2 regions of the Micromonospora sp. NPDC003197 genome follow, and region 1 is predicted to be linked to the other one. Evidence: riboswitches for the same ligand, from Rfam matches in the RefSeq annotation. Region 1 holds a riboswitch; the other holds the start of a gene.

Region 1 (7,321 bases):
CCGGCTGCTGGAGGACGCCACCGCCCTGTAGCCGTTCGACGAGCCCAGCCCAGCCCGGACCGAGCCCAGCCCGGCCAGCGCCGATTAGAGAATCTTGCCCGGGTTGAACAGGCCGGTCGGATCCAGCGCCGCCTTGATCGCCTGGTGCACGCGTACCCCCACCGGGCCGATCTCCTGGGCCAACCACTCCCGCTTGAGCAGGCCCACCCCGTGCTCGCCGGTGCAGGTGCCGCCCATCGCGAGCGCGAGGCCCATGATCTCGTCGAAGGCCCGCCGACCTCGCTCGACGCTGGCCGGGTCGGCCCTGTCCACCACGATGTTCGGGTGCATGTTGCCGTCCCCGGCGTGCCCCACCACCCCGATCGCCACGCCGCACTCCTCGGCGATGCGCTCCACCCCGTCGAGCAGCGCGGCCAGCGAGCCCCGAGGAACCGCCACATCGTCGATGATCAGTCCGCCGTTGCCGGCAGGGAACGCCTCGGCGGCGAACCGCTCCATCGCCGGATGGGCCATCCGCCGGGCCTGCAACAACGCGGCGGCCTCGATCTGGTCGGTTGCCGCGAACACCTCGTCCGCCCCGGCCGCCGTGCACACCTCGGCCAGTCGTTCCAGGTCGGCCGCGGCCCGGGGGCCGGTGTCGGACGCGGCGAGCAGCAGCGCACGGGCATCCGTACGCAGCCCCATCGGCTGGTGTGCCTCGATGGCCTGCAGGTGGGTCTGGTCCAGCAACTCCAGCAGACTGGGGGTGAGGCCCTGGGCAGAGATCTCGGCCACCGCCGCCCCAGCCGCCGCCGTGGACGGGAAGACCGCGACCAGGGTCAGTGACTCCTCCGGGGCGGGCCGCAGGGCGACGGTGATCTCGGTGATCACCCCGAGGGTGCCCTCCGAGCCGACGAAGAGCCGGGTCAGGTCGTAGCCGGCGACCCCCTTGGCGGTACGACGGCCGGTGCGCAGCACCTCACCGGAGGCGAGCACCACCTCCAGCCCGAGCACGTACTCGGTGGTCACGCCGTACTTGACGCAGCACATACCACCCGCGTTGGTGGAGACGTTCCCGCCGATGGTGGACGACTCCCAGGAGCCCGGGTCGGGCGGGTAGCGCAGACCGAGCTTGCCCACCTCGGCCGCCAGTACGGCGTTGACCACGCCCGGCTGTACTACAGCGATCCGGTTGACCGGGTCGATCTCCAGGATCTCGGCCATCGCGGCGGTGGAGATGATCACCGCCCCGTCGACGGCGTTGGCGGCACCAGCCAACCCGGTCCGGGCCCCCTGCGGCACCACCGGAACCCCGTACCGGGCGGCGGCCTGGACCACGGCGACGACCTCGGCGGTGTTGCGGGGGCGGGTGACCACGGCCGGCATTCCGGCCGCGCAGAGGTCGGCCTCGTCCCGCTGGTGGCCGCGGAGCAGGTCAGGATCGGTCAGCACGCCGCCGTCGCCGAGGGCGGCCCGGAGATCGTCGAGCAGAGGGGTACCAGTCACGCCTGAAGAGGCTATCCGGCAGATTCCGCGTCGGCCATCGCCGATGCGGTCCCGCTGGTGAGGCGGGGTAGGCGTGGATGACGATTCAGCCGGCTTAGGGCGGGTAGTCCCGGTCATGGCCGAGCGGAAGGATAAGTCGAGCAAACTGCACATAGACGGAGTGGCGCTCGACACCGACGCTCACCGGATCTCCGAGGCCGTGACGCAGCTGCGTCACAGGTCCAAGCTGACAATGGAGGACCGGGTCTACCGGGTACGGATCAACCTGGGCCTCGCCGCGCAGGCAGCCCTCGCCGCTGCACTCGCCTGGACCGTCGCCCATGAGCTGCTGGGCAATCCGGAACCGGTCTTCGCCCCGATCGCGGCGGTCGGCACCATCGCCTCCTCACTCGGCCAGCGGCTGCGCCGGACCTTCGAACTGATCGTCGGGGTGGCGCTGGGCATCGCCATCGGGGACGGACTGCTGATCGCCATCGGTACCGGGCCGTGGCAACTTGGCCTCATCGTCGGGCTCTCCATCATCGTCTCGATCGCCCTCGGTGGCGGTCCCGCCGTGGTGACCCAGGCGGCGGCCACCGGCGTGCTGATCGCCACGCTCAGCCCGACCGTCCGGAACCTGGAGTTTCCCCGGGTCATCGACGCCCTGGTGGGCGGGATCGTCGGGTTGCTGGTGGTGGCGGTGTTACTGCCGACCAATCCGTTACGGCTGGTGGACAAGACCGCGCGGCGCGCTCTCGACATCCTGACCAAACAGCTCTCGTCGACGGCGGATGCGCTCTCCGCCGGGGATGCCAAGCAGGCACAGCACGCCCTGGACTGCCTCCATGAGGTCGAGGAACGGATGGACGAGTTGCAGGACGCACTGGAAGGCGGTCGGGAGACCGTACTCCTTTCCCCGATCCGCTGGCACCGGCGCAGTGCCCTGGTGCGATACGTGGAGAGTGCCGAGTTTCTCAACCACGCGGTGCACAACAGCGGCACCCTGGTGCGGCGGGCGGTCACCGTGCTGGAGGACGGCGAACCGGTGCCGCCGACCTTGCCGCTGGCGGTGTCCAACCTCGCCGACACCGTGCATCAACTGATCAAGGAGTTGGGACGGGGCGCCAGACCCGAGGCGACCCGGGAGTTGGCGCTACGCGCCGTCAGCGAGGCGGGCCGGGCCTATGACGACGGGGTCGGCTTCTCCGGCAGCGTGGTGGTGGCGCAGGTCCGAACCACCGCCAGTGACCTGCTCCGGGCTACCGGCCTGGAGCGGTCCGAGGCCAACCAGTTGGTGCGCCAGGCGATCGGCAACGCTTCCCGGACGACAGCGGAAATGTCCCCGCACAGCCACGCCGAGGACATCTGAGAGTCCTGCCCCGGCAACGTTGCCGACCACCAGTTGCGCGGTGCGGATCAGCCGACCGTGGGCAGCGCGTCGAGCAGCCGGTCGACGTCTTCGATGGTGCTGCCCAGGCCGATGCTGGCCCGCAGCGCGGTCGGTGGCAGGTCGCTGCGACCGCTCCGGGCCGACGCTTCGGCCAGGAGTCGCCGGGCCAGCGGGTGGGCGCAGAAGAGGCCGTCCCGTACCCCGATGCCGTGCTTGTTGGCGAGCACGGCGGCCACCTTGGCGGAGTCCCGACCGGCGACCACGAAGGACACGATGCCCACCCGGGGCGAGTCGGGGGCGAAGGTGCTCAACTCCACCACACCGGGCAGGACACTGAGACCACTGCGCAGCCGGCTGAGCAGGGCCTGCTCGTTGGCGCAGAGCGCCGCCCGGTCCGCCGTGTCGAGGGCAGCGCAGACGGCGGCCAGGGCGACCGCGCCGAGCAGGTTGGGGGTGCCGGCTTCGTGCCGGCCCGGACCGGTGGTCCACCGTACGTCGTGGGTCGCGGCACCGACGTGTGCCGTGGCCCCACCACCAGCCAGGTACGGCGGCGCGGTGTCCAACCAGTCCGCCCGTCCCACCAGTACACCGGCACCGAACGGTGCGTAGAGCTTGTGTCCGGATATCGCTAGGTAGTCCACTTCGAGGTCACTGACACTCACCGGTACGTGTGGGGCGAGTTGGGCCGCGTCCACCGCGATCCGCGCCCCGTGTCGCCGGGCGACCAGGGCCAGGTCGGTCACCGGCCAGCATTCTCCGGTGACGTTGCTGGCCCCGGTCACCGCGACCAGGATCGGCGTCTTGCCGTCCGTGCCCCGGCGCAGTTCGCGCAGTGCGGCGTCCAGCGCCCGTACGGCGGCTCCCCGGGACGCGGGCACCGGTAGCCGTACCGTGCCGGTGGGCCAGGGCAGCAGGTTGGCGTGGTGCTCGCCATCGAAGGTGACCACGCGGGTCCCGGCGGGCAGCGCCCGGGCCAGCAGGTTCAGCGCGTCGGTGGTGTTACGGGTGAAGACGACGTGGTCGTCGGGGCGGGCACCGAGAAAGTCGGCCACGGTCTGCCGGGCCCGCTCGTAGGCCAGGGTGCAGCGTTGCGACAGCGCACCAGCGCCCCGATGCACGCTGGCGTACCAGGGGAGCAGTTCGGTCACCGCATCGGCCGCGACCTGCGCGCACGGCGCGGTGGCCGCGTAGTCGAGGTTGATCTGACCGGCTACCCCGAGGACGCCGAGCGCGCCGGGTCGGGCGGGGGCCTTCGGGCCGGTTCGGCCGGGGCGGCGGCGCGGTGCCGTCCACGGTACGGACACAGCGGGCAGTGGGGAACGAGAAGTACGCATCGGGGTGACCCTTCGGCAATCCAGGGACCCCGGGTGCACAGGGGACGGGGTCCGCGCTTGCCCAGCACACGGATCGGGCTGGGCCCGGTCATCACCCGGGGCACCCCACCGCGAACCTCTAGGAGGGTTGCCGGCCAGCAAGCCGGGGCTTCGGCCACCGGCCGATAGGCGATGGGCCTAGGGGCGGTGGTCGTTGGTCGCTGGCACTCGTGACCTGTCTCGGAGCATAGCGGGCATGGATGCGCGCCAGAAACCCGGTTGTGGGTGGCTACGCTGACCGCATGGCCGACACCCCGCCCGGCGGTGCCTCGCACCCGTCGTCGCCGCCACCGTCACCCGCCGGTCTGACGTATCCGCCGGCCGCACCACAGCCGGCGACCGGCCCGGTGGTGGTGAAGGCACCCCAAAGTGGGCTGAACTGGCGGCGGGTCCTGGTCATGGTCGGCGCGATCCTGTTCATCGCCGGTTGTGCCGTCTACATGCTCTTCGAGCTTGGCGAGAGCCTCGGGGCCACCGCGCTGCTGGTCGGCCTGGCTGCGGCGATTCTCCCGGTTCCGGTGCTGGTGGCCTGTTTCCTCTGGCTCGACCGGTACGAACCCGAGCCGATGAAGTACCTCGTCTTCTGCTTCGCGTGGGGTGCGTTCGTCTCCACCGCCGCGTCGTTGAACGTCAACGGCTGGGCGGCGAGTCTCTTCTCCGACTGGGGACTGCCGGACGCGCTGGTGGCGGTGCTGGTCGCCCCGTTCATCGAGGAGCTGACCAAGACCCTCGGCCCGATTCTGCTGCTGATCTTCCGGCGGCGCGAATGGTCCGGCATCACCGACGGGCTCGTCTACTGTGGACTTTCGGCGGTCGGGTTCGCGATGGTGGAGAACATCCTCTACCTCGGCGGCCACGGTTACGCAGCCGGTGCCGAACAGTACGGTCCGGCCAGCGGAGCGCAACAGGTCTTCCTCATCTTCATCATGCGGATCCTGTTGTCCGGTTTTGCCCATCCGCTCTTCACCTCGATGGCCGGGGTCGGACTGGGCATCGCCGCCCGGTCGGCCGACCGCCGGGTCCGGATCCTCGCCCCGGTGGCCGGGCTGCTGCTGGCGATGATGCTGCACGGCACCTGGAACCTCGTGCCGTCGCTGGTCCAGGCGACCGGCGAGGCGCTGATCCTGCTCTACGGATACATCGGGGTGATGGTGCCGATCTTCTTCGGCATGGTCGGGCTGGCCATCTGGCTGCGCGGTTGGGAGGGACGACTCGTCGAACGCACCCTGCCCGACTACGTCCAGGCCGGCTGGCTCACCCCACCTGAGGTCGCCTCGCTGGCCAGCCTCGGTCGGCGGTACTCGGCTCGACGGTGGGCCCGCCGGGTCGCCGGGGACGCCGGCGAGAAGGCGATGCAGAGTTACCAGCTTGCCGCGACCCGACTGGCCCTGCTCCGCGACGGGCTACGACGAGGGCTGGACAGCAACCCGACCGCGCTTGCCCGGAGCCTTCAGGAGGAGCGGCAGTTGCTGACCGAGATCTCCGCCTGTCGACAGGTCTTCGTCGGGCGTGACCCGCAGACGCCGGCCGGCATCTGGGACGGTGTCCGTTACCACCTGGTCTTTCCGGATGGCGTCAGGCGTCCGGTGAACGCCCCGGAGGAGCCGGTGGTCCCGGTGCCGGTGGTGCTGGCACCACAGCCCATGCCGGCCTTCCCAGGCGGTTACCGGCCACCGGCCTTCTCGGGTGGCTACCAGCCCCCGGTCTCCCCGGGTGGTTACCAGCCGCCGGCCGGGGCGTACGGTCCGCCGTACCACGGCGCGCCCCCGCCAACCAGTCCGGCCGCTGACGAGCGGGGCCAGTAGGTGGCCGGTAGGTAAACCGGTCAGCGGTAGCGGCCGGTCAGAGGTACAGGCCGGTGGAGTCCGGCTCGACGCGGGCGGCGGCCACCGCGTGCACGTCCCGCTCCCGAAGCATGACGTACGCCCGACCGTGCAGCTCGACCTCCGAGCGGTCGTCCGGGTCGAAGAGCACCCGGTCGCCGACCACGATGGAGCGTACGTTCGGGCCCACCCCGACCGCCGATGCCCAGGACAGCCGGCGACCCATCGATGCGGTTGCCGGAATGACGATGCCTGCGGTGGAGCGACGCTCGCCCTCGTTACCTTCGAGCTGGACCAGGACACGGTCGTGCAACATGCGGATGGGCAGGCCAGCGTCATGGCTTGAATCGGCGGTCACGTCCCGAGACGCTACCGTGTGGCCCCGATGATGGTCCGATCGCGGTCCGATCAAGCGGCGGTTACCCCACCTGCGGTACGGGTCGATGCGGTGGTTACCCACATCCGTCAAACGGGAGCGATTACGTCGGCACCCCGGGGGGCAATGTCGGGGAGAAGTCAGGGTTGGCCAATTCCGGTCGGATTGGCGCTGCCCAGTTAACGTAGGAAGGCCGCTATCAGCCAGGAGGTGCACTTGAGCCGCTTCGCACAGCTGTGGGCGAAAGTCCGCCGCGCGTACCAGTCGAGTCGCGGCTCAGTGCAGAATGCCGCCCAGTCCCGCCGCCAAATCGGTGCATCTTCCACCGATGGTCCGTTGCCGGCCACCCTCGGGGCAGCGGAGACATCGCCCGTCGATGCGGAGCCGCCGGCCGAGGTCCACCCCTCCACGTCCAGCCGGGACGACGCCGACGTGCCCCACGGCCTGCGTATCGCAGCCGCCTGGGCCTGGCGGGTGGGGGTGATCGGTGTCGTCGGCTGGGCGCTGATCGAGGTGATCGGGACCATTCGGATCGTCGTGATCCCGCTGGCCATCGCCATGCTTCTCTCCGCCCTGCTCGCCCCGGCGGTGGGTTGGCTGCTGCGCGCCCGCTTCCCCCGGTCACTGGCCACGGCGCTGGTGCTGGTCACCGGGCTCGCCGCAGTGATCGGCACGCTCACCCTCGTGGTCAACGAGTTCATCCGGGGCGTCCCGGCGCTGAGCAAGGACGCCACCACGGGCGTACGGCAGATCCAGGACTGGCTCAAGACCGGCCCCCTGCACCTGTCGGACGGGCAGCTGAACCAGTACATCGACCAGGGGCAGAAGTGGGTGGACGAGAACACCCAGTCATTGACCAGCGGGGCCGTCTCCACCGCCACCACCGTCTTCGAGG
Region 2 (7,321 bases), on a different contig from region 1:
TCGTTGCAGGATCGGGCCTTTCGGGGGGCGCTGTGATGTGACATGATCGAGGGCTGCTTACTTCCTGGGGGGATGGTGCTCAATGGGTAACTTCGTGTTCTTGCAGGCAGAATGGCCTGACCTCTTTGACGAGGCTGAGCGCTCCGAGCGTCATACCTTCGCCGATCCCCGTACCTCCTGCTTTTATGCCCGTCGCTGCCTGGAGCTGGCCTTGGCCTGGCTTTATCGGGCTGACCAGGCGTTGCGGATGCCCTCCGGAAGCAAGAAGTTGTCGACCATGATCTCGGAACCGACGATGATCAACCGGGTCGGGCCGGGAATGCACGCCAAGATGGAGATCATCCGTAGGCAGGGCAACAAGGCTGTCCACGAGAAGCGGAGGATCACCGAGCGGGATTCCCGGCCCGTGGTGCGCGAGTTGTTCGAGGTCATGTACTGGATCGCTCGCCATTACACCCGGGATGCGGCGGCGGTCCCGCCGAGCGCACTGGCTTTCAACGAGTCGCTGATCCCGCGTCCGACCGACGTGCGGGCGCAGTCCCAGGCCGAGTTGCGGGCGCTGGCCAACCAGCACGCCGCCCAGGATGCGCAGGCGGCCAAGGCCGAGGAGAGCGACCCCAGCCTCGACGAGCAGATCGCCAAGCTGCGCGAGCAGATCGCGGCGGCGAAGGCGGCCAACGAGGCGCGGCCGGACGACCATGACTACAACGAGGAGCAGACCCGCGATCTCTTCATCGACCTGCTGCTGAAGGAGGCGGGCTGGCCGCTCAACCAGGAGCGGGATCGGGAGTTCAAGGTCACCGGCATGCCCAACGCGCTGGGTGTCGGCCTGGCCGACTACGTGCTGTGGGGCGACGACGACAAGCCCCTCGCCGTGATCGAGGCCAAGCGGGCTCGCCGCGATGCTATCTCCGGCCAGCAGCAGGCCAAGCTCTACGCCGACTGCCTCGAAACGGCGTACGGGCAACGGCCTTTGATCTTCTACACCAACGGCTTCGAGATCTGGCTCTGGGATGACCAGGCCTATCCGCCCCGGCAGGTCCAGGGCTTCTACACCAAGGATGAGCTGCAACTGCTGGTCCAGCGGCGGAGCAGCCGCAAGCCGCTCGGCGACCTGCCGATCAACGTGGACATCGTGGAGCGCTACTACCAGCAGCGGGCCATTCGCCGCATCGCGGAAACCTTCGAGCAGGACCGGCAGCGCGGGGCGCTGCTGGTGATGGCGACCGGGGCGGGCAAGACCCGCACCACGATCGCCCTGGTCGACCTGCTGATGCGGGCCAACTGGGTCAAGCGGGTGCTCTTCCTCGCCGACCGGGTTGCCCTGGTCAATCAGGCGGTGGGTGCCTTCAAGACGCACCTGCCGGACGTGGTCACCGTCAACCTGGTCACCGAGAAGGACACCGAAGGCCGGGTGTACGTCTCGACGTACCCGACGATGATGGGCCTGATCAACGAGACGAACGGCGATGTACGGCGGTTCGGGCCGGGCTACTTCGACCTGGTCGTCATTGACGAGGCGCATCGGTCGGTCTACCAGAAGTACAAGACGATCTTCTCGTACTTCGACTCGCTGTTGGTGGGGCTGACCGCGACCCCGAAGGAGGAGGTCGACCGCAACACCTACAGCCTGTTCAACCTTGAGGACGGGATGCCCACCGACGCGTACGGCCTGGACGAGGCGGTGGTGGAGGGGCACCTGGTGCCGCCCCGGGCGGTGTCGGTGCCGTTGCAGTTCCAGCAGAAAGGCATCCGCTACGCCGACCTGACCGAGGAACAGAAGGACGAGTGGGATGCCCTGGAGTGGGGCGACGACGGTGAGGTCCCGGATTACGTCACCCCGGAGGCGATGAACACCTGGCTTTTCAACAAGGACACCATCGACCAGGTGCTGCATACGTTGATGACGCGTGGGCACAAGGTGGCCGGCGGTGACCGGATCGGCAAAACGATCATCTTTGCCAAGAACCAGCGGCACGCCAAGTTCATCGCCGACTGCTTCGACCTGAGCTACCCGGAGTACGGCGGGCACTTCGCCCGGGTGGTCACCTACCAGGCCGAGTACGCCCAGAAGCTGATCGACGACTTCTCGATCCCCGAGAAGGCCCCGCACATCGCGATCTCCGTCGACATGCTGGACACCGGCATCGACGTGCCCGACGTCGTCAACCTGGTGTTCTTCAAAGCCATCCGGTCAAAGACGAAGTTCTGGCAGATGATCGGCCGGGGCACCCGGCTGCGGCCGGACCTCTACGGCCCCGGCGACGACAAGAAGGACTTCTTCGTCTTCGACTTCTGTCAGAACTTCGAATACTTCAGCCACAACCCGAAGACGGTGGAGGGCTCGTCGACCCCGTCCCTCACCGAGCGGCTGTTCAAGGCCAAGGTCGAACTGGTCTACCAACTGGACCAGCGGTTGCCGGACGGGAGTCCGGTTAACACCGACGGCACCAGCAGCGAGGCGGGCCTGCGCTCGGACTTTGCGCACGAGCTGCACACCATGGTCCAGGGCATGAACCTGGACAACTTCGTCGTACGGCCACACCGTCGCCTGGTGCAGCGGTACGTCGAGTTCAGCAGTTGGGAGCACCTGTCGCCGGAGACATCGAGTGAGATCGCCGACGGGCTGGCTGGCCTGCCCACCGCCGTACGCGACTCCGACGAGGAAGCCAAGCGGTTCGACCTGCGCATCCTGCGGTTGCAGCTCGCCTGCCTGGGGGCAGCGCCCGGCTTCGACCGGCTTCGCGCGGATGTCCAGGCCATCGCCTCGGCACTGTTGGAGCAGATCAACATCCCCGTCGTACGGGCACAGGAGCCCCTGCTACGTGAGGTCGCAGGTGACGAGTGGTGGCAGGACGTCACCCTGCCCATGCTGGAGGTGCTGCGCCGCCGGGTGCGGTCGCTGGTACGACTGATCGAGAAGACGAAGCGGGCGATCGTCTACACCGACTTCGAGGACCGGCTCGGTGAGGCTGTCGAGTTGCCGCTCAGCGGGGTCACCGTCGCAACGGACCTCGGACGGTACCGGGCGAGGGCTCGCGCCTACCTGCGGGCGCACGAGGATCACGTTGCCGTGCAGAAGCTGCGGCGTAACCGGCAGCTCTCCGCCACGGACCTGGTCGAACTGGAACGGATGCTCGCCGAGAGCGGCATCGGCAGTAAGGAGGAGGCAGATCGGGCGCGCGCCGAGTCGGACGGCCTCGGCCTCTTCATCCGATCGCTGGTCGGGCTGGACCGGGAGGCCGCCATCGAGGCGTTCGATGAGTTCCTCGACGGCCGGAAGTTCACCGGTACGCAGATCGACTTCATCCACGTGATCATCGGCCACCTGACCGAAAACGGGGTGATGGCGGCGGAACGACTGTACGAGTCACCCTTCACTGAGATCGCCCCACGCGGACCGGAATCGCTGTTCCATTCGGGGGAGGTGGATCGGTTGGTCACGATCCTTCGATCGGTACGGGACACTGCCGTTCCCGCTAGCGAGGTGGCCTGACCGCGCTCGGGGTAGGGTGATCCAGTATCTGTCGACCAGCCGTTCGGGGAGATCCGATGATCTTCATTACCGCGAAGTTCCGGATCCTGCCCGAGTACGCGGATCAGTGGCCGCAGATCGCCGACGAGTTCACCCGGGCGACCCGGGCCGAGCCGGGCTGCCTGTGGTTCGACTGGTCCCGTAGCCTCGACGACCCGACCGAGTACGTGCTGGTCGAGGCGTTCCGGGACGACGCGGCCGGCGGGGCGCACGTGCAGTCCGAGCACTTCAAGAAGGCGCAGCAGACCCTGCCGCCGCACCTGGTCGAGACCCCGCGCATCGTCAACACGACGGTCCCGCAGGACGACTGGTCGCTGCTCGGTGAGATGGCCGTACCCGACCGCGCCTGACCTGGCGCTTTCCCTCCAGCCCTGACCAGGGGGCTTCCCGTCAGCCCCGTTCGACGGCAAGGGTGGTCAGGTTGGTTCTGACCCGGTCCAGCAGAGTGACGAGCTGTTGACGCTCGGCGGGGTCGAGCCCGGCGGTGGCGGTGTCGGCCAACTTCTGCCACATCGCCTCCACCTGCGGCAGCGTTGCTCGCCCTTTCTCGGTGAGCTGGATGCGTACCGCCCGCCGGTCGCCCGGCACCGGTTCCCGGGTGAACCATCCACCGGACTCAAGCCGGGCCAGGGTGCGGGTGACGGTCGGCGGTTCGACGCCGAGCCGATCGGCGATCTCGTTCACGAGTAGCCCCGCCGGTTCCTGGCCGAGGTGCCACAGCGTCACGTCCTGACCGGGGTGCAGGCCGAGCTCGGCCAGCAACGTGGCCTGTGCCCCACGGTAGAGCTTGGCCACCTTGACGAGGGCTTTGTTCGTGACGATGACCTCGGCGAAGTCCATTCGATGAGTTTAGGAGTGGTTGACAGACTGTCCAGCCGCGATGCATAGTCGGCTAATAATTAGCCGGCTAGTGAAAGGCTTTCCGTGGAGACAAACCTCAAGGGCAAGGTCGCGTTCGTCAGCGGCGGATCGGGTGCGATCGGGCGGGCCATCGCCGTCGGGCTCGCCGCCGAGGGAGCGGCCGTCGCCGTGTCCTGGCACTCCGGCCAGGACCGGGCGCAGGAGGTGGTCGACACCATCTCGCGGGCTGGCGGCCACGCCATCGCGGTCCGCCTGGACCAGCACGACCACTTGTCCGGGCACACCGCCCTCGACCAGGTACGACAGGAGCTCGGCCCGGTGTCCGTACTGGTGGCCAACGCGGTGCAGTGGCCCTCCCGGGAACTCGGGGAGATCGAGGGGCTGACGGCATCACTGATCACCAACACCGTCGGTACGGCGGCACTGATCGACGCCGTACTGCCCGAGATGCGCGATGCCGGCTGGGGACGGGTGGTCATCGTCTCCACCGATGTCGTGGAGCAGCCGATGGCCGGCCCGCTCAGTTACGTCGTCGCCAAGGGTGGGCTGGAGAGCGCAGCCCGGGTGCTCGCGGTCCGGGAAGCGCGACACGGCATTCTCACCAACGTCGTACGGCCCGGGTTCACCCTCACCGACCGGGCGCTCACCACGCCCTTCCTCGGTCAGAAGGCGGTGGACAGCGAGTCGGCGAAGACCCCCACCAGGCGGATCTGCACCCCGGAGGACGTCGCCTCAGCAGTGATCTACCTGGGCTCCGGCGCCAACGGACACGTCAACGGACAGGTGCTCTCCGTAGCCGGTGGCCGGGAACTCGTCCGCTGACGGCGAGGGCGGAAGCCCTGGGAAATCGGTCACATCCGGGCCAGAACGTGGGATGACCTTCCCGGGAAACGGGTGGGCGGTCGTAGACTCGGCCGCGACACACAACTGAATACCTCATCCAGAGGGGCTGAGGGATACGGCCCGATGACGCCCCGGCAACCACCTTGCGGACTCGATGATCGAGACCCGGCGAGGCAGGTGCCAAATCCGTCCCCGCCGCACCGTGCGGCGTTGGGAAAGATGAGAGGACGGCCTCGGCCATGACGTCGATCATCGACGCGACCCCCACCCAGCCCACCACCACCACCGTGAGCCCCGCACGGGCCCTCGTCTGTCGCGGCTGCGGCGCGGAATATCCCCTGGCCGCCCAGCACGCCTGCTACGAGTGCTTCGGCCCGCTGGAGGTCGGCTACGACCAGGCCGCGCTGGCCCGGGTCACCCGCGCCGACATCGAGGCCGGCCCGCAGAACCTGTGGCGGTACGCCGCCCTGCTGCCCGCCGGGCAGGACCCGGCCACCCGGGTCACCCTCGACCCCGGCCTCACCCCGCTGGTCTCCGCCCCCGGTCTCGCCGCCGAGTTGGGCATCCGGGCCCCGCTCTGGATCAAGGACGACAGCGCCAACCCCACCCACTCGTTCAAGGACCGCGTGGTGTCGGTCGCGCTGACCGCCGCCCGAGGGCTCGGCTTCACCCGGTTCGCCTGCGCCTCCACCGGCAACCTGGCCAACTCGGTCGCCGCCCACGCGGCCCGTGCCGGCGTACCGTCGATCGTCTTCATCCCCGGTGACCTGGAACAGGGCAAGGTGGTGACCACCGCCGTGTACGGCGGCGACCTGGTTGCCATCGACGGGTCGTACGACGACGTCAACCGGCTCTGTAGTGAACTGGTGGAGACCGACGAGTTCGAGGACACCGCGTTCGTCAACGTCAACGTGCGGCCGTACTACGCCGAAGGTTCCAAGACCCTCGGGTACGAGGTGGCCGAGCAGCTTGGCTGGCGGATTCCCGAGCAGGTCGTCATCCCGATGGCCAGCGGCGAACTGCTAACCAAGATTGACAAGGCGTTCAGCGAGCTGGTCGAGATCGGACTGGTCGAGGCGCCGGCCAACGGGTGGCGGGTCTTCGGTGCCCAGTCGGCCGGCTGCAACCCGATCGCCACCGCTCTGCACGCCGACACCGATGTGATCACTCCGGTCCGGCCGACCGGCATCGCGAAGTCGCTCAACATCGGTGACCCGGCCGCCGGCCTGTACGCGCTGGAGGCGGTGCGCCGTACCGGCGGTTGGATGGACTACGCCGACGACGACGAGATCCGTGACGCGATTCAGCTGTTGGCGCGTACGACGGGGGTGTTTGCCGAGACCGCGGGCGGGGTCACCGTGGCGGTGCTGCGCAAGCTGGTGGCCAGCGGCAAGCTCGACCCGGAGGCCGAGACGGTGGTCTACAACACCGGCGAAGGGCTCAAGACCATCGACGCGGTGGCGGGACAGGTCGGCCCGACGTACCGGGTGAAGCCATCGCTGCGTGCGGTGCGCGACGCCGGCCTGCTCGGTTGAGTCTGTGCGACGCCGGCCTGCTCGGTTGAGCCTGCCGGCTTCGCCCGGTACATGTTGGAAGTTCCAGCGTACGAATGCCGTACGTAGTCGCTTCTTCTCCGTCGGTAGAAAAATAGCCCGTCGAGGGCTTGACGCTGGCACCCGCGCGGCGCAAGATGCTCCGTGCGGGGGGACGCATCGCCGTAGACTTTCGAGTTCTTACGACCCGACGCCGAAGGCGTTGTGCGAGCGTCCCCCCGACCAAACTCTTCGGAGCTTCTAGCGGCTTGGCCTCGTTACCGCCAAGGCCAGTGTCGTCACTTCCACGGCCAGTTTCTTTTTATGCCCTTGTCGCCCATGCGCACCGGCGGGCCAATGTAGCCCCAGATCTGTTTGTTCGCGCCCGCCCGGGCCGTTCTCGGGTCGATCCGTTGTTTGTTCACCCGGTCACTGCGGTTGCCGCCGATCGTGGTGATGGTGCCGTCCTTGTGTACCTTCGTAACGAACTCCACATGACCGTCGCTGCCCGGTTTACCGAAGACCACGATGTCACCGGGCCGGGGATCGC

The links. Region 1 has a riboswitch for S-adenosylmethionine ahead of ACWDV4_RS29070 (aminotransferase class V-fold PLP-dependent enzyme). Riboswitches for the same ligand answer to the same signal wherever they lie in the genome.
Positions count from the first base shown of each region.
Region 2: it holds a riboswitch for S-adenosylmethionine, as region 1 does, so the genes downstream of both, thrC (threonine synthase) here and ACWDV4_RS29070 (aminotransferase class V-fold PLP-dependent enzyme) in region 1, are expected to answer to the same signal.

Region 1 is NZ_JBSFTE010000040.1:6,080-13,400, forward strand. It holds gene ACWDV4_RS29055 (protealysin inhibitor emfourin) at 1-31, shown strand, start outside; gene ACWDV4_RS29060 (FAD-binding oxidoreductase) at 85-1,485, opposite strand; gene ACWDV4_RS29065 (FUSC family protein) at 1,601-2,833, shown strand; gene ACWDV4_RS29070 (aminotransferase class V-fold PLP-dependent enzyme) at 2,881-4,188, opposite strand; SAM riboswitch class IV at 4,237-4,403, opposite strand; gene ACWDV4_RS29075 (PrsW family glutamic-type intramembrane protease) at 4,428-6,032, shown strand; gene ACWDV4_RS29080 (GroES family chaperonin) at 6,070-6,366, opposite strand; gene ACWDV4_RS29085 (AI-2E family transporter) at 6,625-7,321, shown strand, end outside.
Region 2 is NZ_JBSFTE010000043.1:4,814-12,134, forward strand. It holds gene ACWDV4_RS29695 (restriction endonuclease subunit S) at 1-36, shown strand, start outside; gene ACWDV4_RS29700 (DEAD/DEAH box helicase family protein) at 83-3,496, shown strand; gene ACWDV4_RS29705 (putative quinol monooxygenase) at 3,553-3,885, shown strand; gene ACWDV4_RS29710 (MarR family winged helix-turn-helix transcriptional regulator) at 3,926-4,375, opposite strand; gene ACWDV4_RS29715 (SDR family NAD(P)-dependent oxidoreductase) at 4,460-5,218, shown strand; SAM riboswitch class I at 5,330-5,465, shown strand; gene thrC (threonine synthase) at 5,479-6,774, shown strand; gene ACWDV4_RS29725 (RHS repeat-associated core domain-containing protein) at 7,071-7,321, opposite strand, start outside.